Regions from separate parts of the Pseudoalteromonas sp. LC2018020214 genome, predicted to be linked through region 1. Evidence: riboswitches for the same ligand, from Rfam matches in the RefSeq annotation. Region 1 holds a riboswitch; the other holds the start of a gene.
What was found. Region 1 has a riboswitch for lysine ahead of dapA (4-hydroxy-tetrahydrodipicolinate synthase). Riboswitches for the same ligand answer to the same signal wherever they lie in the genome.
Positions count from the first base shown of each region.

Region 2: linked by a shared signal. The riboswitch ahead of lysC (lysine-sensitive aspartokinase 3) and the one ahead of dapA (4-hydroxy-tetrahydrodipicolinate synthase) in region 1 are both predicted to bind lysine.

Region 1 is NZ_CP066804.1:177,465-184,493, reverse strand. Features, by position in the region: gene JG479_RS00870 (protein adenylyltransferase SelO) at 1-1,015, opposite strand, end outside; gene JG479_RS00865 (DNA-3-methyladenine glycosylase I) at 1,027-1,722, opposite strand; lysine riboswitch at 1,914-2,114, shown strand; gene dapA (4-hydroxy-tetrahydrodipicolinate synthase) at 2,305-3,189, shown strand; gene JG479_RS00855 (2,3,4,5-tetrahydropyridine-2,6-dicarboxylate N-succinyltransferase) at 3,205-3,945, shown strand; gene JG479_RS00850 (PLP-dependent decarboxylase) at 3,945-5,150, shown strand; gene JG479_RS00845 (succinylglutamate desuccinylase/aspartoacylase family protein) at 5,156-6,277, shown strand; gene JG479_RS00840 (phospholipase A) at 6,656-7,029, shown strand, end outside.
Region 2 is NZ_CP066804.1:2,182,815-2,189,843, reverse strand. Features, by position in the region: gene JG479_RS09630 (hypothetical protein) at 1-738, opposite strand, end outside; gene nhaD (sodium:proton antiporter NhaD) at 961-2,208, shown strand; lysine riboswitch at 2,310-2,482, shown strand; gene lysC (lysine-sensitive aspartokinase 3) at 2,558-3,949, shown strand; gene JG479_RS09615 (4'-phosphopantetheinyl transferase family protein) at 4,048-4,806, opposite strand; gene JG479_RS09610 (sodium-dependent transporter) at 4,948-6,270, shown strand; gene JG479_RS09605 (2-hydroxyacid dehydrogenase) at 6,364-7,029, opposite strand, start outside.

The sequences.
Region 1 (7,029 bases):
TTAAACCCAGTTTTTGTGCCCACATAGCCGTAAACTCAGTATTAAACTGCTCAGCAAAACTATTAATAAATGGCGTCATTAATGAAACCGCTTGCTCGTCATCATCGCTAATAAGTGGTATTAAACTCTCAGCTAGGCGTGCGCAGTTCCAGTTAGCTATATTAGGTTGATTACCAAATGCATACCGACCTTGTTTGTCGATAGAGCTAAATACGGTATCAAAGTCGAAGCTATTCATCATGGCACACGGGCCGTAATCAATGGTTTCTCCGTTTACTAGCGTATTATCGGTATTCATTACTCCATGAATAAAGCCAACACGCATCCAGCTCACAACTAGCTTAACTTGGTTTTTAATCACAGCGCCTAAAAATGCTAAATAGCGCTGCGATCCTGTATCCGTTATTTCTGGGTAGTGTCGCTCTATAGCTAAATCGGCTAAATTTTTAAGCCCTTCAACATCGCCTTGCGTTGCTAAATATTGAAACGAGCCAACACGAATATGGCTCGTTGCTAAACGAGTAACTATAGCCCCTGCTTGTGGCGGATTACGATAAACCGTTTCACCACTACCAACAACCGCTAAGCAGCGTGTGGTTTTAACTCCCAGCGCATGCATTGCCTCGCTCATTACGTATTCACGAATAGCAGGACCAAGTGCGCAACGCCCATCCCCTCCTCTTGAGTAAGGAGTAGCACCAGAGCCTTTTAATTGAATATCCCATAACTGGTTTTCATCATCACTAATAGCGCCCAGTAAGTGCGCTCGTCCATCGCCTAAGCGTGGTGAAAAATGTCCAAATTGGTGCCCAGAGTAACCAAGTGCTACTGCAGGAATCGCCTGTTTTTCGTTACCGCTAAAAGTGCTGGCACGCAAATCAGCCGCAACGTTAATATTAAACTCTTTTGCTAAGCTCTCATTCCACAGTAATAACTGAGGAGAGGCGACACTTGCAGGGAAATCTTCTATTGCGAAGTTTTCCGCAATATCTGTGTATCTTGGCACTAATTTCATGGTAATTCCTATTATTGCTGACTTATACCAACACGGTTGTCACCTACGCCATAAGCAACAATTAAGCTTAACTCTTGCATACTTAAGCCGCTTTGCTTTTGCATTTCGTTAAAAAAAGCTTGGGCTGCATTTAGTGACTTTTTAGTTTGTAAGCCGCCGTCTATAATTTTATGGGCACGCAAATAATTCTCTACATCGCGTGATAGTAAAAATGTATCTTTACCAAGTGCTCGCAACGCGTAAGGCCCTGTATTTCCGCCTAAACGCGAACCATGTTTTTTTAAATACGCCCACAAACCAATAATATCGTCTGTTGGCCAATTAGCGATAAACTGACTAAAACTGCCATGTTCCCCTGCTATTTCGTGGATCATGTAAGCATTTTCGGTAATTGTTTTTACTTTTTTATAGTTACGAACAATTCGCTCATCCGTTGCTTTTTGTTCCAGCATATCGGGTGGCATCATTAGTAACTTATCAACGCTAAAATCCCAAAAAACCTCTCTAAAGCCTGCCCACTTATTATTTATGACTGACCAATAAAAGCCGCTTTGAAATACTTTTCGAGTAAATTCTTCAAGCCAATCGTCGTCACTTAACGTGCTTAGTTGTTTTTTAGATAGCGGTTTTGCAAGTAATAATTTAAGCATTTTTTCAGAGCCTTTTCGCTCTACCGCTCGCTTATAAATATCGCTAAATTTTTCCATACTAATTAAATACCTCACTACTTATATTGCTAGTGTACGAGAAAAGCACCTAATACGTAACCACCCCTCTTTTCGATGAATTAATCTGTATTTAGTCGCTTGACACCTAGACGGCTAAAATGCTTTAATCGCCGTAATTACCCTATTTAAATTGCACAGGTTTGTAAGTTTTACCCTACAAACAGGTGCAAAGGGCTAGAAGAGGTGCGTTATTCAGGTAGCGTATGTTAGGAGCGCAAACTCCAGTAAGCATACGTGAGGGGAATTAACGCCGAGAAGTAACCACTTTTGCGAGGTGTTTATTTCGGGCGACTAGGTTGAACCCTAGCGACTGTCACCAATAGCTGCTTATAAAAAGCAGCTTGTTAGTTTGGTGGAGAGCTTCTGGTCTTAAATATTAAGGCCGTGCGCCCTATTATTTTAAGCCCATTCGCTCTTCGAATTATTAGTTCGAACGACGTTAATGCGGCTCCTTCCATAAAGCTTTTTAACTCTTCGAATAATACCAATTGCATTAAATTAGTTATCGCTAAAATGATCACGTTTTTAATAAAGTTGGTACAAATTATAAGTTCGTGAGAGATGATCAACAACTTCAATTTAAACGACTACTCACTGTGGACCGCGCTCGTTACGCCATTTGATCAACACGGCGATGTTGACTACAACACGTTAACTAAGCTGGTTAGCGATCAAGAAGCGGCACATAACGGTATTTTGCTACTTGGCAGTACGGGCGAAGGTTTAGCACTAACGCTAAAAGAGCAACAAGCCATTGTTGAACACGTATGCCAGCTAAAACCAACAGTACCACTCATGGTTGCTGTGGGCGGTAGTAACTTAAAGCAACAAATTGAGTGGGTTAATTACTGTAATACACTACCAATTCATAGCTTTTTACTTGGCTCACCGCTTTATGCAAAGCCTGGTGCTATAGGTCAAACTCATTGGTTTGAAAGCCTACTAAATGCAAGCGCTCACCCATGTATGCTTTATAACGTACCGGGTCGAAGCGCTGTTAGCATCCCAGCGGCAACAATTCAAAACTTACAAAACAATAAAAATTTATGGGCGTTAAAAGAAGCGAGCGGCAGTATTGCTCAGTTTGAAGCTTACCGCCAAGCGGCGCCTAATTTAGCTATTTTTAGTGGCGACGATGCGCTAATGCCTTATTTTGCTCAAGCTGGCGCAAAAGGTTTGGTGTCGGTAGCTGCAAACGCATGGCCTGAACAAACTCACGAGTTTGTTAAGCGCAGTTTAAGTGGTCAACACCCTAACTTATTTGCCCAGTGGTCAAGCGCTATTAATAGCCTATTTGCTGTCGCAAACCCTATTCCCGTAAAGGTACTGATGCATTTGCAAGGCCGCTTAAGCAGCCCGCAACTTCGTCCACCTTTAACACATCTTGAGTTAACTCAAACCGATTGCATTACAACTGCAAACAACACCATTTTATCTTGGCATTAAATACAGGTTTTTATAATGAGCTGGTTAGAACTATTAAATAATTTAGAATCGGGCGCAGTACGCGCAGCATCACAAAACGAAAGCGGCCAATGGCAAGCTAACGTAGAAGTAAAGCAAGGCATTTTAGAAGCCTTTAAAAATGGCACTAATACTGAGTTTGCAGGCGGCTTTGTTGATAAACATAACTTAGCTCCGCAAGAATTTAGTACTGATGATGGCGTTCGTATGGTACCAGGTGGCTCAAGTGTTCGCCGTGGTGCTTATGTTGCTAAAGGCACGATTATTATGCCACCAGCGTATGTAAACATTGGTGCATATATCGACGAAGGCACAATGGTAGATAGCCACGCATTAGTGGGTTCTTGTGCACAAGTAGGTAAAAACGTACATTTAAGTGCTGCAGTTCAGCTTGGTGGTGTACTTGAGCCAATCGGTGCAAGCCCAGTAGTTGTAGAAGACGACGCCTTTATTGGTGCAGGCTGTATTATTGTTGAAGGCGTAGTCATTAAAAAAGGCGCAGTACTTGCCCCAGGCGTGCGTTTATCAGCAACTATTCCAGTATACGACTGCGTAAACGAGCGCCAACTTGATAAAGGCGAGCCAATCCCAGAGTACGCGATTGTAATACCAGGCTCTCGCCCTGCGTCAAACGAATGGGCGCGCGAGCAAGGCCTAAGCATGTCGTGTGCGTTAATAGTTAAATACCGCGACGAGAAAAGCGATGCATCGTTATTGCTTGAAGAGGTTTTACGATAATGAGCTTTTTGAGCACGCCTATCAAAACCGCTGTAAATACTATTACACAACAACTTGATACACCTTTTTTTGTTTACGACTTAGATAAACTAAACACGCATCTTGCGCGTTTAGTTGCGCAAACCGACGTAAAACTATGGTACGCGGTAAAAGCAAATCCATTGTCTAAAATTATTCAAAGCTTAGACAACGCTGGTTTTAATTTTGACGTAGCAAGTAAAGGTGAGCTTGAGCAAGTACTCGCACAAGGTATTAGCTCACAGCGCGTGCTCAACACAGGGCCTGCAAAAAGCCCTAAACAAATTAAACACTTTATTGAGCGCGGCGTGCGTATATTCGTAGCCGAAAGCCTCAATCAAGTACGTTGGTTAAACCAACAAGCACAATTACAAAATACGCAGTTACAAGTATTACTGCGTGTACAATTACGTTGGCCTGAAGGTGAAAAAAACCCACTGGGCGGCGACAGCCTTACGCCGTTTGGTTTGGGTTGTAATGAATGGCAAGCACTCAATGTAGCTGACTACCCTGCGCTTAAATTTGACGGCCTGCATATCTTTCAGTGGGGCAACATGCTTAGCACGCAAAAACTAAGCGGCTTGTGGTCACAAATGATTGCACCTCTTAGCCAACTTGCCAGCGATTTAAATATTAGCCTTAAGATTCTCGATTTAGGCGGCGGCTTAGGTATTCCTTATACACAAAACGAAGCAACACTTGATTGGGATGACTTAATTGCTGCGCTCGCTAAAATTAAAAATGATGCGGGTGTAGAAGAATTATGGATGGAACTTGGTCGCTATGCCGTTGGCGAATGCGGTCATTACGCAAACCCAGTAGTAGAGCGCAAACAAAACTACAATCAAGAACAAGTAATTTTAAGCGGCGGTATAAATCACTTATTACGCCCTGCTGTTACCAGCCAAGACTTTCCTGCTGCATTACTGCGTGAATCCAGTGCTAAAACTCAAGCGGTCACTTTATATGGCCCACTTTGTACAGCGCTTGATTGCTTGGGTGAACATAACTTACCAAGCGATTTAAATGAGCACGACTGGCTAGTGTTTAGCCAATGCGGTGCTTACGGCTTTACCGAAAGTATGCCGTATTTTTTATGCCATGAGCTAGCTGCTGAGTACACCTTGCAAAACGGTACACTTACCTGTGTTCGCCAAGCCGAAAATGCCAGCCATTATTTAAGGTAACAAGTATGAGTAATACAACACACATTAGCCAAGAGAACATTGTAGTAGGGGAAGTTGCAAACGGCTTACCGCTTACAATTCCTGTGTATCGTTTAAAAGGCGATGGCACAGGGCCAAGTGTTTACATTCAGGCCAATATGCATGGCGCTGAAGTGCAAGGTAACGCAGTTATTTTTCAGCTGCTTGAGCAATTAAAACACCTTAACCTTAGTGGCGATATTACCCTTGTACCTTATGCAAATCCGATTGGTTGTAATCAAAAATCTGGCGAGTTTACCCTTGGCAGGTTCGATCCGATTACGGGCACTAATTGGAATCGCATGTATCACTACAATAAAAATTTAGTGACACAGTTTGCACAAAATCATACTCAGTATGACGACGCTACATTAAAAAGTAACTTCAAAAAGGCACTTATTGACGAAGTAGACAGCAAACTTCACGGCCCTGCTTATTTACTCAATACGGGTAAACGCATTGCGCTTAACTTACAAAAGCTCGCTCATCAGGCTGATATAGTACTCGATTTACACACAGGCCCTATTTCAAGCAAGCATCTGTACTGCCCAAGCTATGCAACCGACAGCGCACGTTACTTTAATATTGAACATGTATTGCTTATTCCTAGTGATTTTGACGGCGCTATGGATGAAGCTAACTTTTGCCCATGGTGGCATTTAAGTGATGCACTTAGCGGACAAGGTCGCGAATTATCAATACCTGTAGAAGCATTTACTGTAGAGCTAGGCAGCCAAGAAAAAATAGACTTAAAAGAAGCATTAAACGATGCAAACAGCATTTTAAGTTACTTAAATCACAAAGGCGTATTACAAAACGCACCGCATACGCCAGCTAATATCACTCGTTATGCATGTAACTTAGATGACTACTTTGCCTATTATGCCCCTATTGGCGGCATGGTTGAATACTTAGCTCCACTTGGCGGGCACATTAAAGCTGGTGAGCCTATTGCCAATATTTTACGCATGGAGCGCTACTTAAGTGAGCAACCATTGCAAACACTTACTCTTGATTGCGATGCAATTGCTATTTTGCACTTTGCCTCAGCGAGTGTTAATCAAGGTACCGAGCTTTATAAGTTTTTTACTAACATATTTGAGCTTTAGCTCACCCTTCTCATTGCGTGAGAGTAATACCAATTGCATTAAATTAGTGATCTATTATAGCGATAAGGAAATAGCTTAATAACAAGGCTAAAATTATGGTACATAGTTGTTCTATATAAATAATTTTTAACGTAGTTAGTGAGTTATTTAATACGCTAGAATGATCATGTTTTTAATAAAATTGGTATAAATTAACTAAAATAGTTAATTTGCATTAGAAAAGCGGCTTAGGCCGCTTTTCTTTTGATCTATATTTACTTTGTATACGTATAGACCTTGTTATAAATGAAAATTCAGTAAAAGTTCACCGTTACATATGTAAAAAGACGTTATAATTAAATTAACGCATACAACAACCCAAACTCACAAGGAATTACAATGAGCTGGCGCCACTGGATAACTCTTTCTGCTTTAATTAGTACCGCTACCTTCGCACAAGAAGAAGTTGCTACAAACGAGCAAGATAACGACATCGAGCTTGTAAAACAGTGTATTTTAAATGAGGTAATTGGCGGGGATGGTAAACAGACATTAGATGATCTTCGTAAAAAGTGTTCAGCTCTTGAAGAAAATAAACAACTTACCGCGCTTGATAAACGCCAAGCTCGTGAAGAAGTAGGTAAAAAAAATAGAAATGTAATTACGCCACATAAGCGTAACTATATTTTACCGCTTTCGTACGTATCACACCCAAACGATCGCCCATTTGATGGCTTTGATGCACTAACCGACGACAACGACGGTGAACCGCT
Region 2 (7,029 bases), 1.7 Mb from region 1:
GGCACTTTTACGTAAGCTTTCTCGGCCCATTAAATGCATTTCGAGTATACGGGTACGTAATTGCTCCAGCATACGTTTGTCGTTATACGCTTTACCTGAGCGCTCAATGTGCAGTATTTGCTTACTTATTTGCTCTTCAATGAGGGTAAAACATGCATGAAACTCACCACGAATATCAACCATTTCAAGCATTGGCTCTATGTATTCGTCAAAGGCTTCTATTACTGCTTTATAACGTTTTTGCAGCGATTGCACTGCATTATTTGATTTGGCTTGTTCAACAATATTTAAAATAGCGTTTTCGTTGTGCGTATAGAGCTTCATTATTTTACGCACCCGATCATCCATAATGCGGCTGTAGCGGCGTAAGTCGTCAAAGTCTTCTATTTCGCCAGCGTTATCTAGGCGGTTACCTAAGCGAGCTAGGTCCTCTACTAATACGCTAATTTCTTGCGCTAAACCTAAATGCTCTTCTTGCAGTAAAAAAGTAGCAAAATCAGCAATAGCACGATTTATTTCAAGCTGAGAGGATTTAGCCAGCGGAATTAAAATATCTTGGTTTAACAAACGATTTGTTTCTTTATAAATGCGTTCGTTTGACCACGTAGGCTGCTTTTGCTTAATCGCGTTTTGTACGTCTTTTAGGCTAAAGTCAGCCATTTTAAAACGTTTAAATAATAGCTCTAATACACCCCAATGTTCGGTTATGGTGTTTAGCAGCTTTTTAGCTGGGATCATAAGGGGTTACAACATCCTAGTATTTTATTATTGAGTTCTTTTAGAAGACTCATTATTACGTATTTTTAATTAACCTTGTCTGTATATAGTATTCGTTTTTAAGACCATTTAATAATAGTTTTTGCATAGAGGCAGTGCTAAAATTCGCGCCGAAAATAGGCACATGAAATGGAATGTTATTTGTGTGTTCTTTAAAACTATATCAAAGGTTGTTTAACTACCATGGTTTCCTCGATTATTCTAACCCTGATAGCGATTGCATTTTTACTGATCGTTATAGAAGATATAATCCACGTAAATAAAGCTAAAACCACGCTGTTTTTTGGTACGCTTTGCTGGATTCTTCTTTTTATATACCCTCTACACGGGCAAAGCCCCGATACGATTCAACATCTTTTAAATGAAAATATTTTAGAAATTGCCTCATTATGGCTATTTTTAATGGCTGCAATGACCTTTGTAGCGTATTTAAATTCAAAGGGGTTTATAGAAAATATTGTGCACCGCGTTATGCCAAAAAGTATTAGCGAAAAAAAGCTCATGTTTTTGGTGGGTGGATTTGCATTTTTGTTTTCGTCGATTTCAGACAACGTAACAGCGACGCTTATATCGCTTGCGGTTGTTATGTCGTTAAAACTTGAACCTAAAAAGCTCGTTAAATACGCCACGCTTATTGTGTTTGGGGTTAACTCAGGTGGGGTATCGCTAATAACCGGTGACGTAACCACACTAATGATATTTTTAGATGGCAAAGTAACCATTGCTCATTTATTACTACTTATAGCGCCAGCACTTGCAAGCGTTATGCTGCTTGCCGCGTTACTGTCTATAGGTATGAAAGGGCGTGTTGAGTTTGCTAGTGCAGGTAAAACCCGCATTGAAAAAACCGACATAACCATTGCTGTTATATTTTTATCTACCGTAGTGAGCACACTTACGCTGAGTGTAATTTACAGCGTACCGCCTTTATTAACCTTTTTGTTTGGCTTATCAGTGATGTTTTTAGTGGCGCAATTTTTAATGCGCAAAAAAGACATAAACAAAGACATAATCGATTTTGTTCGCGATATAGAATACGACACATTATTGTTTTTTGTAGGCGTACTTTTACTTGTAGGCGCACTTAAAGAAATTGGTATGTTGAGTAAATTTACCGACCTATACACGGTAATGGCACCAGAATACGCAAACTACTTAATGGGCATATTATCAGCAGGGGTCGATAACGTACCGCTTACCGCTGCCTTATTAAAAGCCGATATAGTAATGAGCCAACAACACTGGTTGTCGTTTACGTATGCAACGGGCGTGGGCGGTTCAATGCTTATTATTGGTTCGGCTGCGGGCATTATTGCCATGAGCAAAGTTAAAGCGCTTACCTTTATGAGCTACTTGCGTTTATCGCTGCATTTATTAATTTGTTACACGGTTGGTTATGCGGGCTCGTATTACATGGGCAGTTTTATTTAACTCATAAATTATTAAATGCTTGACAGCTAGACGTCTAAACGATAAATTTCAAAGCCCCGCTACTTAGTGGGGTTTTGTTTTATTAGCCACTGGTTAATAAAGCATTCAGAAGAGGTGCGATACTTAGGTACTTAATGTTAGGCGACGAAAGCCGATGATCATTAGGGAGGGAAGTACTCGCCGAGGAAAATAATGATACGTCGTCATTGTTTTTCGGTTTATGGGGCTGAATCCTCAAAACTGTCACCAATATAGGTGGAGAGCTTCTGGCAGTGGACTTATCTTCAAGCATTCCTTTGCCAAGTTCTTCTTGTTTTATTGCGGTTTGGATACCGCGAAAGGAGACTAAATGACTACCCAATCAGTGCCACAAACAGTATCAGGCGCAAAATCAGATTACATCGTTGCCAAATTTGGCGGAACCAGTGTTGCAAATTTTGAAGCGATGAGTCGCTGTAGCGAAATTATTGTTGCAGATAAAAGCGTACGTATTGTTGCCGTGAGCGCCAGTGCCGGCGTAACTAATCACTTAGTTGCACTGTGTAAATCAAGCATTACTCCTAGTGAGCGCCAAGAACACATAAACGGCGTGCTTGCTATTCAACAAACTATCTTAGATGAATTATCGCTAGATGCCGATTTAGTAGTTGGCTTTAACGAAACCCTAAAAGCATTTCAAACATTGGCTCAAGAGCCACTAACAACCGATCAGCAACACGACGAACTACTTAGCTTTGGTGAGCGTTTATCGTCGTATTTGTTTGCACAAGTGCTGCGTTTACAAGGCTTAAATGCCGATCGCTTTGATGTGCGCAAGGTGCTTAAAACCGATAGCCAATTTGGCAAAGCAACGCCTAATGTTGCAGCCACAGCACAAGCTGCTAAAGAGCATTTAATCCCGTTATTAGACGCTCAAGTAATTGTGACTCAGGGATTTATTGGCAGTGACGAATACGGTCAAACAACAACGCTAGGACGTGGTGGTTCTGACTACAGCGCTGCACTTTTAGCTGAAGCAATTAACGCTAAAAGTGTGCATATTTGGACCGACGTAGTGGGTATTTTTAGCACCGACCCGCGTTTGTGCGCAAAAGCGACGCCTATTGCACGCTTAAGTTTTGACGAAGCCGCTGAAATGGCGACCTTTGGCGCAAAAGTATTACACCCAGCAACTATTTTACCAGCGAGCCGTAGCCACATTAACGTATTTGTTGGTTCTAGCCGAGAGCCAGAGCGTGGCGGTACGTGGATTGAGCGCGAAAAATCGCAGCAACCAGGTATACGCGCAGTAACGCAACGTAAAAACCAAATATTGCTTACACTTAAAAGCCCAGAAATGCTACTAGCAAGCGGCTTTTTAGCACGCGTATTTACACTATTAAGTGAATACAATATATCGGTTGATTTGGTAACCACATCAGAAATCAGCGTAGCTATAACTCTTGATAACGCGCAAAACGCTTCGCGCCCAGAACTCGACCAAGAATGCCTAGATAAGCTTGCAGAGTTTTGCCATGTTTCGGTAGAAAACAACCTAACATTGGTGGCACTTATTGGCTCTGAGATTCAATTACGCCAACACGAAATGAACTTAATGAGTGTATTAAAAGACTTTAACATACGATTAATTTGCCATGGTGCTAGTAAGCACAACCTATGCTTTTTAGTAGAGCAAACTGAGTCAGATAACGTAGTACAGTCTATTCATAGCCGTTTATTAGAAAACGATTTTGCTGCGTAAGTAACCGTTATTCAGGAAAATCACCTAGTAAAGTTACCTAGTAAAATTAACTAGTAAAGTTACCTAGTAAAATTAACTAGTAAAGTCACTTAATAAAGTTACTTAACAAAGTCGGTTAATAAAAAGCATCGCCAGTCGGTGCTTTTTTTATGCACCACACTTACATCAAAGCAAACATTGCTGTCACTGCTATCAGCTACAGTAACGCTATTACTGCAAGCACTCAGCTTTGCACTATGTAATTCGTCAAACACATTGGGGCTAAGTAGTTGTGCAATAGGGCGGCTGGTGGCTTTAGCAAGTGACTCTTTTAATGTCCAAATTCTAAAAAACGTATCTGCTTGGGCTTGGGTATTAGTGGGCTTGGTGATAAGTGTAATTTCATCATTATGATAAAAATGCTTAGCAAGCTTTTCAAACGGGCGCTTTAGGCTTACTTTTTCAATATCAAAACCAAACTCACTTTTATCAAAATTTAGCGCGACCCCAACTAAACCATGCGAGTGCGAAATACAGGTATTAATAACATCACCACTCACATGTATTTGCAGCTTTGAGCTTGCCTCGTCAAATTCGGTACTCATTTTATTAAGGGCTACGTGCGCATGTTGCGGCTGCGCTACTTTAATAAGGTGTTTTAACAATAACCGCGTCGCTAAATACTCTTGCTTAGCTGGCGGGCTTTTACGGCGGTTTATAATGGTTAATTCAAATGGGCTTAAGCAATCGGGCAAATTAAAGTCACTAAGCTCAAGTGTTTTAGCATTAAATAATAAAATACTGTTACTCGCAAAAGACAAATTTGCCAATTGAGTTGAAGTAATACTCAAGGCGTTTTTAAAATAGTGTTCAGTCATAAAAGCCCTAAAGCAAAAGAAGTCGCTGATATTGTGAGCGGTTAACGCCACTAATAAAGGCTGGGTACAATTTTATTACTCAGCTGGCATGAAATATGGTTTAATTCACAATAATCAAAATAATAACAGATTTGTAGATGTATGGCACAAGTGCGTGATGGGTTTCAAAGCCGACTTGGTTTTGTTTTAGCCGCTGCTGGCGCAGCAGTGGGTTTAGGTAATATTTGGGGTTTTCCTACGCAAGCGGCCAACCATGGCGGCGGTGCATTTTTACTGGTTTACTTTATTGTTATATTTTTACTTGCGCTTCCTGCGCTGTATACCGAACTTTATTTAGGTCACAAAGCACAAGCTAATCCTGTAAAAGCATTGGGCGATGCATGGCAAAACACTAACCGTAAAGTAGGTGCAGCAGCAGGTTATATAGGCCTTGCGGGCGCAGTTGTTATGCTAAGTTTTTACTCAATAGTAGCTGGGTGGATGCTCTCATACGCTATTGAACCCATAACCACCTTTTTTGGGTTTACAGGCGCAAGCGAGTTTTTACATAGCGACTCAGTGTTGCGTAATTTTGTATTTACGCCGCTTATGCTTATTTTAACTGCCAGTATTATTTTAAAAGGTGTTAAATCGGGAATCGAAACCTGGTCGCGCCGTTTAATGCCACTGTTACTTGTGCTGCTAGTTGGTTTAATTGCCTACATTGCAACACTCGATGGCGCAAGCGAAGGCTTTGCCGCGTATTTAATTCCTGATTTTAGCCAAATACTCGACCCTAATTTAATTATTGCCGCAATGGGGCAAGCGTTCTTTTCGCTCTCTTTAGGTGTGGGCTGTATGATGATTTACGGCTCGTATTTACAGCCAGATGCTAATTTACCAAAGCTCACCGCAGGTGTTGCTTTACTCGATACCAGTGTCGCGTTTTTAGCGGGCTTACTTATTATTCCTGCTATTTATGTGGCGCAACACAACGGTGTTGAAGTATTTAGTGGTGGTAAATTGATTGGCGAAGGGCAACTTATTTTTGCTATTTTACCTGAGCTATTTAGCACCATGGGCGAAATTGGCTTATTAGTTGGTTTATTGTTTTTTGTATTAATGTCTATCGCATCGGTTACGTCAACTATATCGACCACCGAAATTCCGGTAGCGTTTTTAGTAGAAAACCACAACGTTAGTCGCACCAAAGCAACGTGGGCAGTGAGCGCCGTTGTACTTGTGTGTGCAAGCGCCATTATATTAAATTTTGATTGGTTATTTGGCTTAGTCATTATGCTATTTACTCAATACCAATTACCGCTTATGGGTTTATTTTACTTTATTACAGTAGGGTGGATGTGGCAGCGTGGTAATAAATTACACCAAGCAACAACAGGCGTACATTACTGGTTTGCTCAGTATATTCGTTTTGTTTGCCCAATATTAATGACCTTGGTATTTGCAAACGTTGCGTTTGGCTAAGCTCTATTTAAAGTAAATTTTTAAACAAAAAAGCGAATAGGGCTCACCTTATTCGCTTTTTTTGTGCCTATTATTTAGGTATAGCCAAGAACTTTATAAAACCTCATTAGTTAGAGGTTTACCTTCATTTACTTCAAGCGCGTTAAGTAGGGTTGTGTTTGCTATTTCGGTGAGTGCCTCTTGGGTAAAAAAGCCCTGATGGCCTGTTACTAAAACATTTTTAAAGCTCACTAAGCGCGAAAATATATCGTCTTGATTTATTTCGTCGCTGTGGTTTTTAAAAAACAGCTCCGACTCTTGCTCGTAAACGTCGAGCCCTAAATACCCTAATTTTTTAGTTTTAAGCGCATTAATGCACGCTTTGCTGTTAAGCAGTGCCCCGCGAGAGGTGTTAATAAGCATAACGCCGGTTTTCATTTTACTAAATGCCTCATCATTTATTAAATGATGAGTTTGTTCCGTTAGTGGGCAATGTAAAGAAATCACATCGCTTTGGCTAAGTAAGGTGTTTATATCGGTAATTGTATAATTGCCAGGTTGTGCGTATGGGTCGCACACTAATACTTTAGCGCCAAAGCCATTTAAAATGTTGCACAGCGCAAGGCCAATTTTACCGCAACCTACAATACCCACGGTTTTATTGTGCAAGTTAAAGCCTAGTAATCCATTTAAATCAAAATTGTCTTCGCGTACGCGGTTATACGCTTTATGCGTTTTACGGCTAAGCGTTAGCATAAGTGCAATACAATGCTCGGCTAC